One region of the Streptomyces sp. ADI95-16 genome, then DNA from elsewhere that is predicted to be linked to it. Evidence: riboswitches for the same ligand, from Rfam matches in the RefSeq annotation. Region 1 holds a riboswitch; each other region holds the start of a gene.
What was found. A riboswitch is a leader RNA that binds a small molecule or an ion and turns the genes downstream of it on or off. The one in region 1 is predicted to bind cobalamin.

Region 1 (3,264 bases):
GCCTCGCCCCAGTGCTCGGTGACGCTGTCGCGCAGCTCGGCCGGGAGCTCGGCGAACCAGCGCTTGTAGTCGGCGGCCGGGATCCGGACCGGGTTGCGGGCGAGCTGCTCCTCGGTCAGCCAGTCCTGGTCGTGGCCGCCGGCCTCGATCAGGGCGCGGATCAGCTCGTCGCCGTCGCCGGAGACCAGACCCGGGACGTCCTCGACGGGGCCGAAGTCGTAGCCGCCCGCGATGAGGGTGCGCAGCAGCTCCACGGCGCTGGCCGGGGTGTCGAGACCGACCGCGTTGCCGATGCGGGAGTGCTTGGTGGGGTACGCGGACAGGACGAGCGCGACCTTCTTGTCGCGGCGCTCGATGTGCCGCAGCCGGGCGTGCCGGACGGCGATCCCCGCGACCCGGGCGGCCCGCTCGGGGTCGGCCACGTAGGCGGGCAGGCCGTCCTCGTCGAGCTCCTTGAAGGAGAACGGGACGGTGATCAGACGGCCGTCGAACTCGGGCACGGCGACCTGCGTCGCGGCGTCGAGCGGGGAGAGGCCCTCGTCGTTCTCCTCCCAGGCGCTGCGCGAGCCGGTCAGGCACAGGGCCTGGAGGATCGGCACGCCCAGACCCGCGAGCGCGCCGGCGTCCCAGGACTCGTCGTCGCCGCCCGCCGAGGCGGTGGCGGGCTTGGTGCCGCCCGCCGCGAGGACGGTGGTGACGACCGCGTCGGCCGATTCCAGCGCGGCGATCAGCTCCGGCTCGGGGGCGCGCAGGGAGGACACGTAGAGGGGGAGCGCCTGGGCGTCCTTGGCCTCGATCGCGTCGCACAGGGCGTGCACGAAGGAGGTGTTCCCGCTCATCTGGTGGGCGCGGTAGTACAGCACGGCGATCCGGGGACCCGTGGTGGTCCCGGGGGTGCGCTCCAGCGGGCCCCAGGTGGGCGAGGCGGCCGGCGGCTCGAAGCCGTGGCCGGTGAGCAGGACGGTGTCCGAGAGGAAGCGCGCCAGCTGGTCCAGGTTGGCGGGGCCGCCGTGCGCGAGGTAGCCGTGGGCCTCGGCGGCGATGCCGATGGGGACGGTGGAGGCCTCCATCAGCTGGGCGTCCGGGGCCTGTTCGCCGGTCAGCACGACCACCGGGCGGGTCTGGCCGGGGGCCAGCAGCAGGTCGAGGCCCTCCTGCCAGGCGCGGAGGCCGCCGAGGAGGCGTACGACGACCAGGTCGACACCGTCGAGGAGGCCGGGGAGGTCGTCGAGGGGAAGGCGGGAGGGGTTCGCGAACCGGTACGGGACGGGGCCGTCCGCGGCGGCGCGGGCGCTGAGCAGATCGGTGTCGGACGTCGACAGCAGCAAGATCATGCGGCGGCAGGCCTTCCTCGGGGTTTCCGCGCCCCGGGCAGTGAGGACGACGGGAGTTCCTGACTCACCCGGCCGATCGCTCCGCAGGGTTCACAGTGGCGGGACCGCGCCGGATTCGCACCGGGCTTCCTCCCATGTCGCCGTCCTCGGCGATGGCGGACCGAGCGGTCCGCCGCAGGTCATCTTAGGTGCCCGGATCCCCGACCGGGAGTCCGGGCCGCCCTGCGGTACCACCGGGGCCCCGGTGAGGCCGGATCCCGCCATGAGGGCCGGAAACATGCGGTGAAGCGGCGGTGAAGCGGTGGGGGTGCGGGCGGGGGCGCGGGCGGGGGGCCTGCGGTGACGGGTGGTGGCAGGGTGGTGACGGACACAGGCCGGGCAGGGGGAATCCTGGGTATGCTCGCCGCCATGCCCCAGTCCCCCTCCGCCACATCGCGGGACGAACCCGTCATACGGGACCGCGGTGACGCATGCCCCGGCGCGCTCCGGCTGCACGCGGCGGACGACGGGTTCCTCGCGCGGGTCCGGCTTCCGGGCGGGCTGCTCACCGCCGCGCAGGCCGCCGCGCTCGCGGACGCCGCCGACCGGTTCGCGGACGGGCACCTCGAACTCACCTCGCGCGGAAACGTCCAGCTCCGCGGCCTCGCCGACGGCTGCGGCGGGGCTCTCGCCGAACTCCTGGACGCCGTCGGCCTGCTGCCCGCGCCCTCGCACGAACGGGTCCGCAACATCGTCGCGAGCCCCCTCGGGGACCCCGCTCCGGTGCGCGCCCTGGACCGGCTGCTCTGCGCCGACCCCGGGGCCGCCGCGCTCTCCGGCCGGTTCCTGTTCGCCGTCGACGACGGGCGCGGGGACGTCGTCGCCCTCGACCCCGACGTGACCCTGCTCGCGCGCCCCGGCGGCCGGGCGCTGATCCGGCTCGGCGCGGCGCCCGACGCCGCCGAGGTGGCCGCCGCCGACGGCCCCGAGGCGGCGCTGGAGGCCGCCCGCCACTTCCTCGACGCCGCGGCCGGCGCCGGCACCCGGGCCTGGCGCGTCGCCGAGCTGCCCGCCGAACACGCCCTGGAAGCGGGGGAGTTCACCGCCCGGCTGGCCGCCCGCGGCATCCCCGCCCGGTACGTCGCGGACGCGCCCCGCCCGTACGCGGGGCCGCCCGCCCCCGGCGTGCACGGGGACGCGCTCTGCGTCCTGATCCCGCTCGGCCGGCTCCGCACCGCCCAGTGGCGGGAGCTGCCCGGCGCGCTGCGGACCACCCCCTGGCGCAGCGTCATCGTGAGCGACACCACCGCCCGCCCCGCCGGGCTGGTGACCGCGCCCGGCAGCGCCTGGGAGTCCGTGACCGCCTGCACCGGACGGCCCGGCTGCGCGAAAGCCCTCGCGGACGTACGCGCCGACGCGCGCGCCGTCGCGGAACGGGCCCGCGGACCGCTGTCCGTCCACTGGTCCGGCTGCGAGCGCCGCTGCGGGCATCCGCGCGGCACCGACTGGGTCGACGCCGTCGCCACCGCGACCGGCTACCGGCTGACCGGTCCCGGCGTACCCGGCGTACCCGGCGGTCCCGCGCCGCGGCACGTCCCCGCCACCGCCCCCGAACTTGGCGCGGCCCTCCGGGACGCGCGCAACACCCCCCGAGTGTCCGAAGAGCAGTGAAGAAATGAGCGAGTACACCGTGTTCGAGTACGAGAAGGACGGCGCCGCGATCTACCGCCAGTCCTTTGCCACGATCCGCGCCGAGGCGGACCTCTCCGGGCTGCCCGCCTCCGTCGCCCAGGTCGCGGTGCGCATGATTCACGCCTGCGGGATGACGGACCTGCCCAAGGACCTCGGCTACACCCCGGACGTCGTGCTGCGGGCGCGCGCCGCCCTGACCGCCGGCGCCCCGATCCTGTGCGACGTGCAGATGGTCGCCAGCGGGGTCACCCGCAAGCGG
Region 2 (3,264 bases), 650 kb from region 1:
GTCGAGAACGCGGCCGAGATCGGCATGGAGCACAACCTCGGCCTGACCTGCGACCCGGTCGGCGGCCTGGTGCAGATCCCGTGCATCGAGCGCAACGGCATGGCGGCGGTCAAGGCCGTCACGGCGGCCAAGATGGCGATGCGCGGCGACGGCAGCCACAAGGTGTCCCTGGACAAGGTCATCAAGACCATGAAGGAGACCGGCGCCGATATGAAGGTCAAGTACAAGGAGACCGCCCGCGGCGGCCTCGCGGTCAACGTCATCGAATGCTGACGACGGCCGGCTGACCCGCTGACCTGCTCGGAGAGCCCCACCGCGGCCGCGCGCCCGGTGGGGCTCTTCGCCGTCCGCAGGGCCGCCGCGGCTCCGGTGGAACCGCCGGGGCGCCGGAGGTGTCCTTAGCGATGACATCGGTCCCCGTCTCTGGAGAAACAGGGGGCGTCATGAAGCACCTCCGCCGCCGACAGATCACCGCCCTGGCCACGGGCATGTTGCTCGCCGCCGGGATCTCGCTCGCCGCGCCGGCCTCGGCCGCCGCCGCGACCGGCTCCGCCCGCACGCAGACCCCGCTCGTCGTCAATGCCCGCTGGGGCGGGCACTGCACGTACGACCGGCTCGTCATCGACGTCAAGGGATACGTCCCCCAGGTCACCGTCACGCCCGTCACCCACCTCGTCTACGACGGGTCCGGCAAGCCCGTACCGCTCGCCGGGAAGTACTTCCTGGAGGTCCGCCTGCATCCCGCGGCGGGTCACGACGACGCCGGGCAGAACGTGTACCAAGGGCCCAAGCTCGTCAAGATCTACCTGCCCAAACTCAAGGGCATGGCCCTGACCGGCGACTACGAGGGGTACGTGACCTTCGGCGCCGCCTTCGACACCAAGCCCTCCTACACCTCCTCCGTCCTGCACGGGCCGGAGCGGTTCGTGCTGGACGTCGCGCACCCGAACGTGTGCTGAGCGTGCGGGGACCCGGCGCCGTGGCGGGCGCCGGGTCCCCGTTCTCCTCGCCCGCCTCCCCCGGCTAGCGGTGCTCGGGGTTCGGGAAGTCGAAGCGGCAGCCCGCGTCCCAGAGGGAGCGCTGGTTGCCGTGCGCCGGGATGCCGCCGCCCCGCTTGAGCAGCGCGGCCAGGTGCATGAGGTTCCAGGACATGAAGGCGGTGTTCCGGTTGGTGAAGTCGTTCTCGGGGCCGCCGGAGCCCGGGTCGAGGTACGAGGGACCGGGCCCGGCCTCGCCCATCCAGCCCGCGTCGGCCTGCGGGGGGATCGCGTAGCCGAGGTGCTGGAGGCTGTAGAGGATGTTCATGGCGCAGTGTTTGACGCCGTCCTCGTTGCCCGTGATGAGCGCGCCGCCGACCCGGCCGTAGAAGGCGTACTGGCCCTGGTCGTTGAGGATCGAGGAGCAGGCGTAGAGCCGCTCGATCACCCGCTTCATCACCGAGCTGTTGTCACCGAGCCAGACGGGCCCGCAGAGCACCAGGATGTCGGCGTCCATGATCTGGCTGTAGAGCACCGGCCACTGGTCGCTCTCCCAGCCGTGCTCGGTCATGTCGGGCCAGACACCGGTGGCGATGTCGTGGTCGACGGCACGGATGAGGGAGGTCCGGGCGCCCGCCGCCGCCATGACGGCGCGGCTCTTGTCGATCAGGCCCTCGGTGTTGCTGGTCTCGGGCGAGCGTTTGAGCGTGCAGTTCACGTAGACGGCGGTGAGGTCGCCGTAGTCGGGGGGCTGCGCGGTGTCGAAGGTCTGCGGGGTGTCGGCCACTCCCCCACCCTGCGAGCCTCCGAGGGCCCCCGCCACCGGACGGAGCCCATCCGGGCGGGGCGGGCTCGCGGACCTGCCGGCTCGCGGGCCCGCGGACGTGACCGGCGGACAGACCGGCGGATTCCGGCCATCCGACCGGCGTGATCGGCGCGGGTTGTTACCGGTCCGTGCGGCCGACTAGGGTCAGCTGGCCTTGGTGTTCGGGAAATCGGTGCGAAACCGGTGCGGCCCTCGCCACTGTGATCGGGAAGTCCGGCTCCACTCCGTAGGGAAGCCACTGGGCTCGCGCGGGAGACCGTACGACCCCGGGAAGGCGGAGCCGGGACAACAGCACCCGTGAGCCAGGAGACCGGCCGGGGCGCGTTGTCCATCCACGAGGTGCTGGAGAGGTCTCCCCACTCATGCATATAGCCGAGGGGTTTCTGCCCCCGCTGCACGCGGTCGCCTGGGGCGCCGCGTCCGCTCCCTTCGTCGTCCACGGCGTCCGCGCCCTCACCCGCGAGGTGAAGGCCAACCCGGAGAGCACGCTGCTGCTCGGCGCGTCCGGCGCGTTCACGTTCGTGCTCTCCGCGCTCAAGATCCCGTCGGTGACGGGCAGCTGCTCGCACCCCACCGGGACGGGGCTCGGCGCGATCCTGTTCCGGCCGCCGATCATGGCGGTGCTCGGCACGATCACCCTGCTGTTCCAGGCGCTGCTGCTGGCGCACGGCGGGCTCACCACGCTCGGCGCCAACGTGTTCTCCATGGCGATCGCCGGGCCCTGGGCCGGGTACGCCGTCTACCGGCTGCTGCGGAAGTTCGACGTCCCGCTGATGGTGACCGTGTTCTTCGGCGCCTTCTTCGCCGACCTGGTCACCTACTGCGTGACCTCGGTGCAGCTGGCGCTCGCCTTCCCGGACCCGGGGAGCGGGTTCCCCGGCGCGCTCGCCAAGTTCGGCGGCATCTTCGCGGTCACGCAGATCCCGCTGGCCGTGAGCGAGGGCCTGCTGACGGTGCTCGTGATGCGGCTGCTGATGCAGTCGAGCAAGTCGGACCTGGTCCGGCTCGGCGTCGCGAAGCTCACGGGCGGCGGCGCCGGCGCCCGTACCGGGAACCAGCAGGAGGCGGCGGTCTGATGAGCCGGAACGCGAAGATCAACACCCTGCTGCTGCTCCTGGTGGCGGCGCTGGCCGTGCTCCCGCTCGCGCTGGGGCTGGGCGAGGGCAAGGAGGAGCCGTTCGCGGGGGCCGACGCGCAGGCGGAGGCGGCCATCACCGAGCTCAAGCCGGACTACGAGCCCTGGTTCTCCCCGCTGTACGAGCCTCCGTCCGGGGAGGTGGAGTCCGCGCTGTTCGCGTTGCAGGCGGCGCTCGGCGCGGGCGTGCTCGCGTACTACTTCGGCGTGCGCAAGGGACGCCGCCAGGGCCTCGCGCAGGCGGAGCGGCAGCCCGCCCCGCAGGCCGCCGCCACCACCCCGGAGGCGTAGGCGGTGCTGCCGATCGACGTGGCGGCGCACGGCAG
Region 3 (3,264 bases), 1.5 Mb from region 1:
CGGCGCGGCGGCGAACACCCGCGCGTCGGTCTCGCCCTCCTCGAAGCCGAAGCCGCCCGCGGGGAGTTGCTGCTTGGAGAGCCAGAAGAGGCCCGCGTCCGCGTAGGGCGTGTCACCGAGGGCGCGCAGCGCCTGGGCGGCCCGTGCGGTGGCGGCCGGGGCGCCGGTCGTCATGTACGAGGCGGAGGGCCAAGCCCCGGTCGCCAGCTGGGACTTCCTCAAGTAGGCCCGGGCCTTCGCGACCGCCGCGTCGTGGCCGCCGGCCCGCTTGAGGGCCAGGGCGATGAGCCCCGTGGAGGCGGCGTCGCTGTCGCACCATCCGCCGGAGCGGATGAGGATGCCGGTGAACCCACCGTCCTCGCACTGGAGGCCGGCCAGCCGGTTCACGGCGTCGGCCGGGGGCGTCACGCCGCCGTTCAGCAGGGCGATGACGGCCATGGCCTGGGCGTCCGACTGGCCGGTGGTGCGGAAATCGCCCTTGGTGAGGCAGCCGTCGACCGTCTCGCCGTCACCGATGTCCCGGGGACAGACGTACTTGACCAGGTCCCCGAGCAGGTCGTGCCCGCCGAAGGCCCGCGGATCCCTGCCGGTGGCCTCGGCGACGAGCGCGAGGCGCGCCGCGGCGGTGGCGTCGGGGATCCCGTCCTTGCCGACCGGGTAGGCGTACGCGTCCGTCTGCGCGGGCGTGGCGAGGAAGTCGGCGGCCTTGCGGGCCGTCGCGCTCTTGGGGTCGGCGCCCGCGAGCGCGTAGACGGCCTCGGTGGTGAGGAAGTGGTTCGCCGTCGTGGCGCCCTCGTCGACGACCCTTTCACCGTCGGTCAGTTGCCCGGTGAGCCACCGGGTGGCGGCGGGCAGGTCCACGGTGCCCGGCGGCACGGTGGGCGGGCCCGTGGGCCCGGTCGGGTCCGGGCTGGGGCCGCCGCCTGCGGCGCGTACGTCGTCGGGGGAGAAGGTGGGCTTGCCGGAGGTCCCGCCGATGTCCGTACCGCCGAACACCCAGGCGTCCACGTCGCCGTCCTTCGGCGTGCGGGCCATCGCGCCGAGGGGGCTGTAGGTCCAGTTCTTCTGGCCGGGCGAGGCGATCCAGTACGACCAGTAGGCGGTCGCCTGCGGTGTGAGGACGCAGGCCTCTTTGTCCGGAGTCGGGTACTGGGTACCGGAGTTGAAGGAGCCGTTGCCGATGCGGCAGATGAAGGCGGGGCCGTCGTGGACGGTGCCCTCGGTGGTGAAACCGGCGTCCCGGAGCAGTTCGTAGCCCGTGGTGGGCGTGGTGTCGCAGCCGCGCTCCACCTTGCCGCCGAACGGGCCGAAGTCGACGGCGACGACGGCGCCGGCCGTGGCGGTGCACCCCTCGATCGGGTCGGCCGCCGCGGACGTCGTCCCGGTGACGAAGACCGCGCTCGCGCCGAACGTCAGCAGCGCCGCCGACATCAGCGACACCAGCCTCATTCTTCCCGTGCGTCGCTCTGCTAGCTCTGCGGTCCCCACCACGGCCCCTCGTGTCAGCCGGGCGGACCAGTGCGTGGCAAAGGGCTTCCCGCACGCACGGAGCGCGGTGCGCAATGCGCGGTGCGCAGGGCGCGGAAGAAGCCTTCGAACCACGCCGTAGTCCGCGACGGCGTTTCTCGCTGCAAAAACCTGGCTCCAGGCATTCCGGCTCGCCCGGCGATGCCGGGCCTACGGTTGCGGGTCAGCGCCGGATTCAGACCGGCTTCCCCTGGAGCTGAGTGCTTATCAGTCGGAGTGGAACACGCTGATAAAGGCAGCGTCAAGGTGTCTTGCATCTCATCCAGGAGCGCTCCCGGCGGGTCCGGGCGGCCCGTCTCGCGGTGGCTGGCGGACCCTTGATCACTCGGGTAGCGTCCTGGGCTGCCAGATGGGGGAATCCGGTGGGAAGCCGGAGCTGACGCGCAGCGGTGTGGGACGGCGGGGGCCGTCTCCGAGCCCGAATGCCCATACGGCGATGCAGTACAGGAAGCCGTACCACGCGTTCCGGGCGGCGGCCCTCCGGCATGCCCGCCCGTGCGTCCGCACTGGACGTGGAGCGCCGGATGAGGTCGGCGTCCGCCGATTCCAGGAGCAGGCCATGTCCCGTCCCCGTCCCCGCACCTCCCGCCGCCTCGCGCTCGTCGTGCCCGCAGCGCTCGGCGCCTTCGCGCTCACCGCGCTCCCCGCGTCCGCGACCTCGTCACCCGCCCAGATCGCCACCTCCAAGACCAACGGTGTGGCATACCTCAAGTCCCTCCAGGCGGCTGACGGTTCGTACGCCGGCTCCGGCCTGTCCAACGAGTGGGCGTTCAGCACCTTCGCGGCGGCCGGCACTGCCGTCGTCGACGTCTACCCGGGTGGCGACACGACGAAGAACGCTCGCACCGTCTACCGCAACCTGCTGTCGACGGCGGGCTGGCCGCAGGCCTCCCCGGTGGTCACGGACTACGAGCGCGGCACCCTCAACGCGTACGCCGCCGGCATCGACCCTGCCCGCGTGTCCGCCTCCCGCAACCTCGTCGCCAACATCTACTCCTACTGGCAGACCGCGGAAGCCGGCTACTTCGGCCCGTCGGGCAACTTCAACGGCACGGTCTTCGCGGCCCTTTCGCTGGGCGGCGCCAAGACGCAGGCCGGCGGCGCCCGTGTCCCGCAGGCGCTGACGGACTCGATGGTCGCCCGCATCCGCGCCAACCAGCACGTGGACGGCGGCTGGACGTACCAGAAGGGCGAGGGCAATCCGACCGTCCTGAACTCCGCGGGCGACGTCGACATGACCGGCGCCGCCATGGCTGCCCTGTGCGTGTCCGGCGTACCGAACACCGACACGGACGTCGTCCAGGCGAAGAACTTCCTGAAGGGCACGCTGGTCTCCGGCAGCGGTGCCTTCAACTCCCTGTACGGGGTGAACACCAGCTCCAACGGCTGGGGTGTCGCCGGTCTCAACGCCTGCGGATTCAACCCGCAGACCGGGGACTTCCTCACCGGCAGCGGCAAGACCCCGATCGACTTCCTGATCGCCAATCAGTACAACCCGGCGGGCGGCTTCAAGTACAAGCCGTCCGACACCGTGCCCTCCGCCTACTCCTCCATCGACGCGCTGCGGGCCGTCGCGGGCGGCGGCTTCACGACGGCCCCGCCCGTTCCGGTCACCCCCGGGGCCCCGCAGTGGGTCGCCCAGTCCACCTTCACCGCCGGTACGGCCACCCAGCTGGCGCTGACCGTCGACGACGGCGCCGGCAGCCTCAAGGTGTGCTCGGTCGCCTTCACCCCGAC

Region 2: linked by a shared signal. The riboswitch ahead of EES41_RS25410 (energy-coupling factor ABC transporter permease) and the one ahead of cobN (cobaltochelatase subunit CobN) in region 1 are both predicted to bind cobalamin.
Region 3: linked by a shared signal. The riboswitch ahead of EES41_RS34695 (hypothetical protein) and the one ahead of cobN (cobaltochelatase subunit CobN) in region 1 are both predicted to bind cobalamin.

Annotation. Positions count from the first base shown of each region.
Region 1 covers NZ_CP033581.1:6,303,541-6,306,804, forward strand. The annotation lists gene cobN (cobaltochelatase subunit CobN) at 1-1,334, opposite strand, end outside; cobalamin riboswitch at 1,367-1,524, opposite strand; gene EES41_RS28180 (cobalamin biosynthesis protein CobG) at 1,743-2,984, shown strand; gene EES41_RS28185 (precorrin-8X methylmutase) at 2,989-3,264, shown strand, end outside.
Region 2 covers NZ_CP033581.1:5,650,600-5,653,863, reverse strand. The annotation lists gene EES41_RS25425 (L-serine ammonia-lyase) at 1-273, shown strand, start outside; gene EES41_RS25420 (hypothetical protein) at 444-959, shown strand; gene EES41_RS25415 (flavodoxin family protein) at 1,024-1,764, opposite strand; cobalamin riboswitch at 1,942-2,137, shown strand; gene EES41_RS25410 (energy-coupling factor ABC transporter permease) at 2,166-2,879, shown strand; gene EES41_RS25405 (energy-coupling factor ABC transporter substrate-binding protein) at 2,879-3,229, shown strand; gene cbiQ (cobalt ECF transporter T component CbiQ) at 3,233-3,264, shown strand, end outside.
Region 3 covers NZ_CP033581.1:7,789,730-7,792,993, forward strand. The annotation lists gene EES41_RS34690 (prenyltransferase/squalene oxidase repeat-containing protein) at 1-1,431, opposite strand, end outside; cobalamin riboswitch at 1,648-1,717, opposite strand; cobalamin riboswitch at 1,838-1,976, shown strand; gene EES41_RS34695 (hypothetical protein) at 2,087-3,264, shown strand, end outside.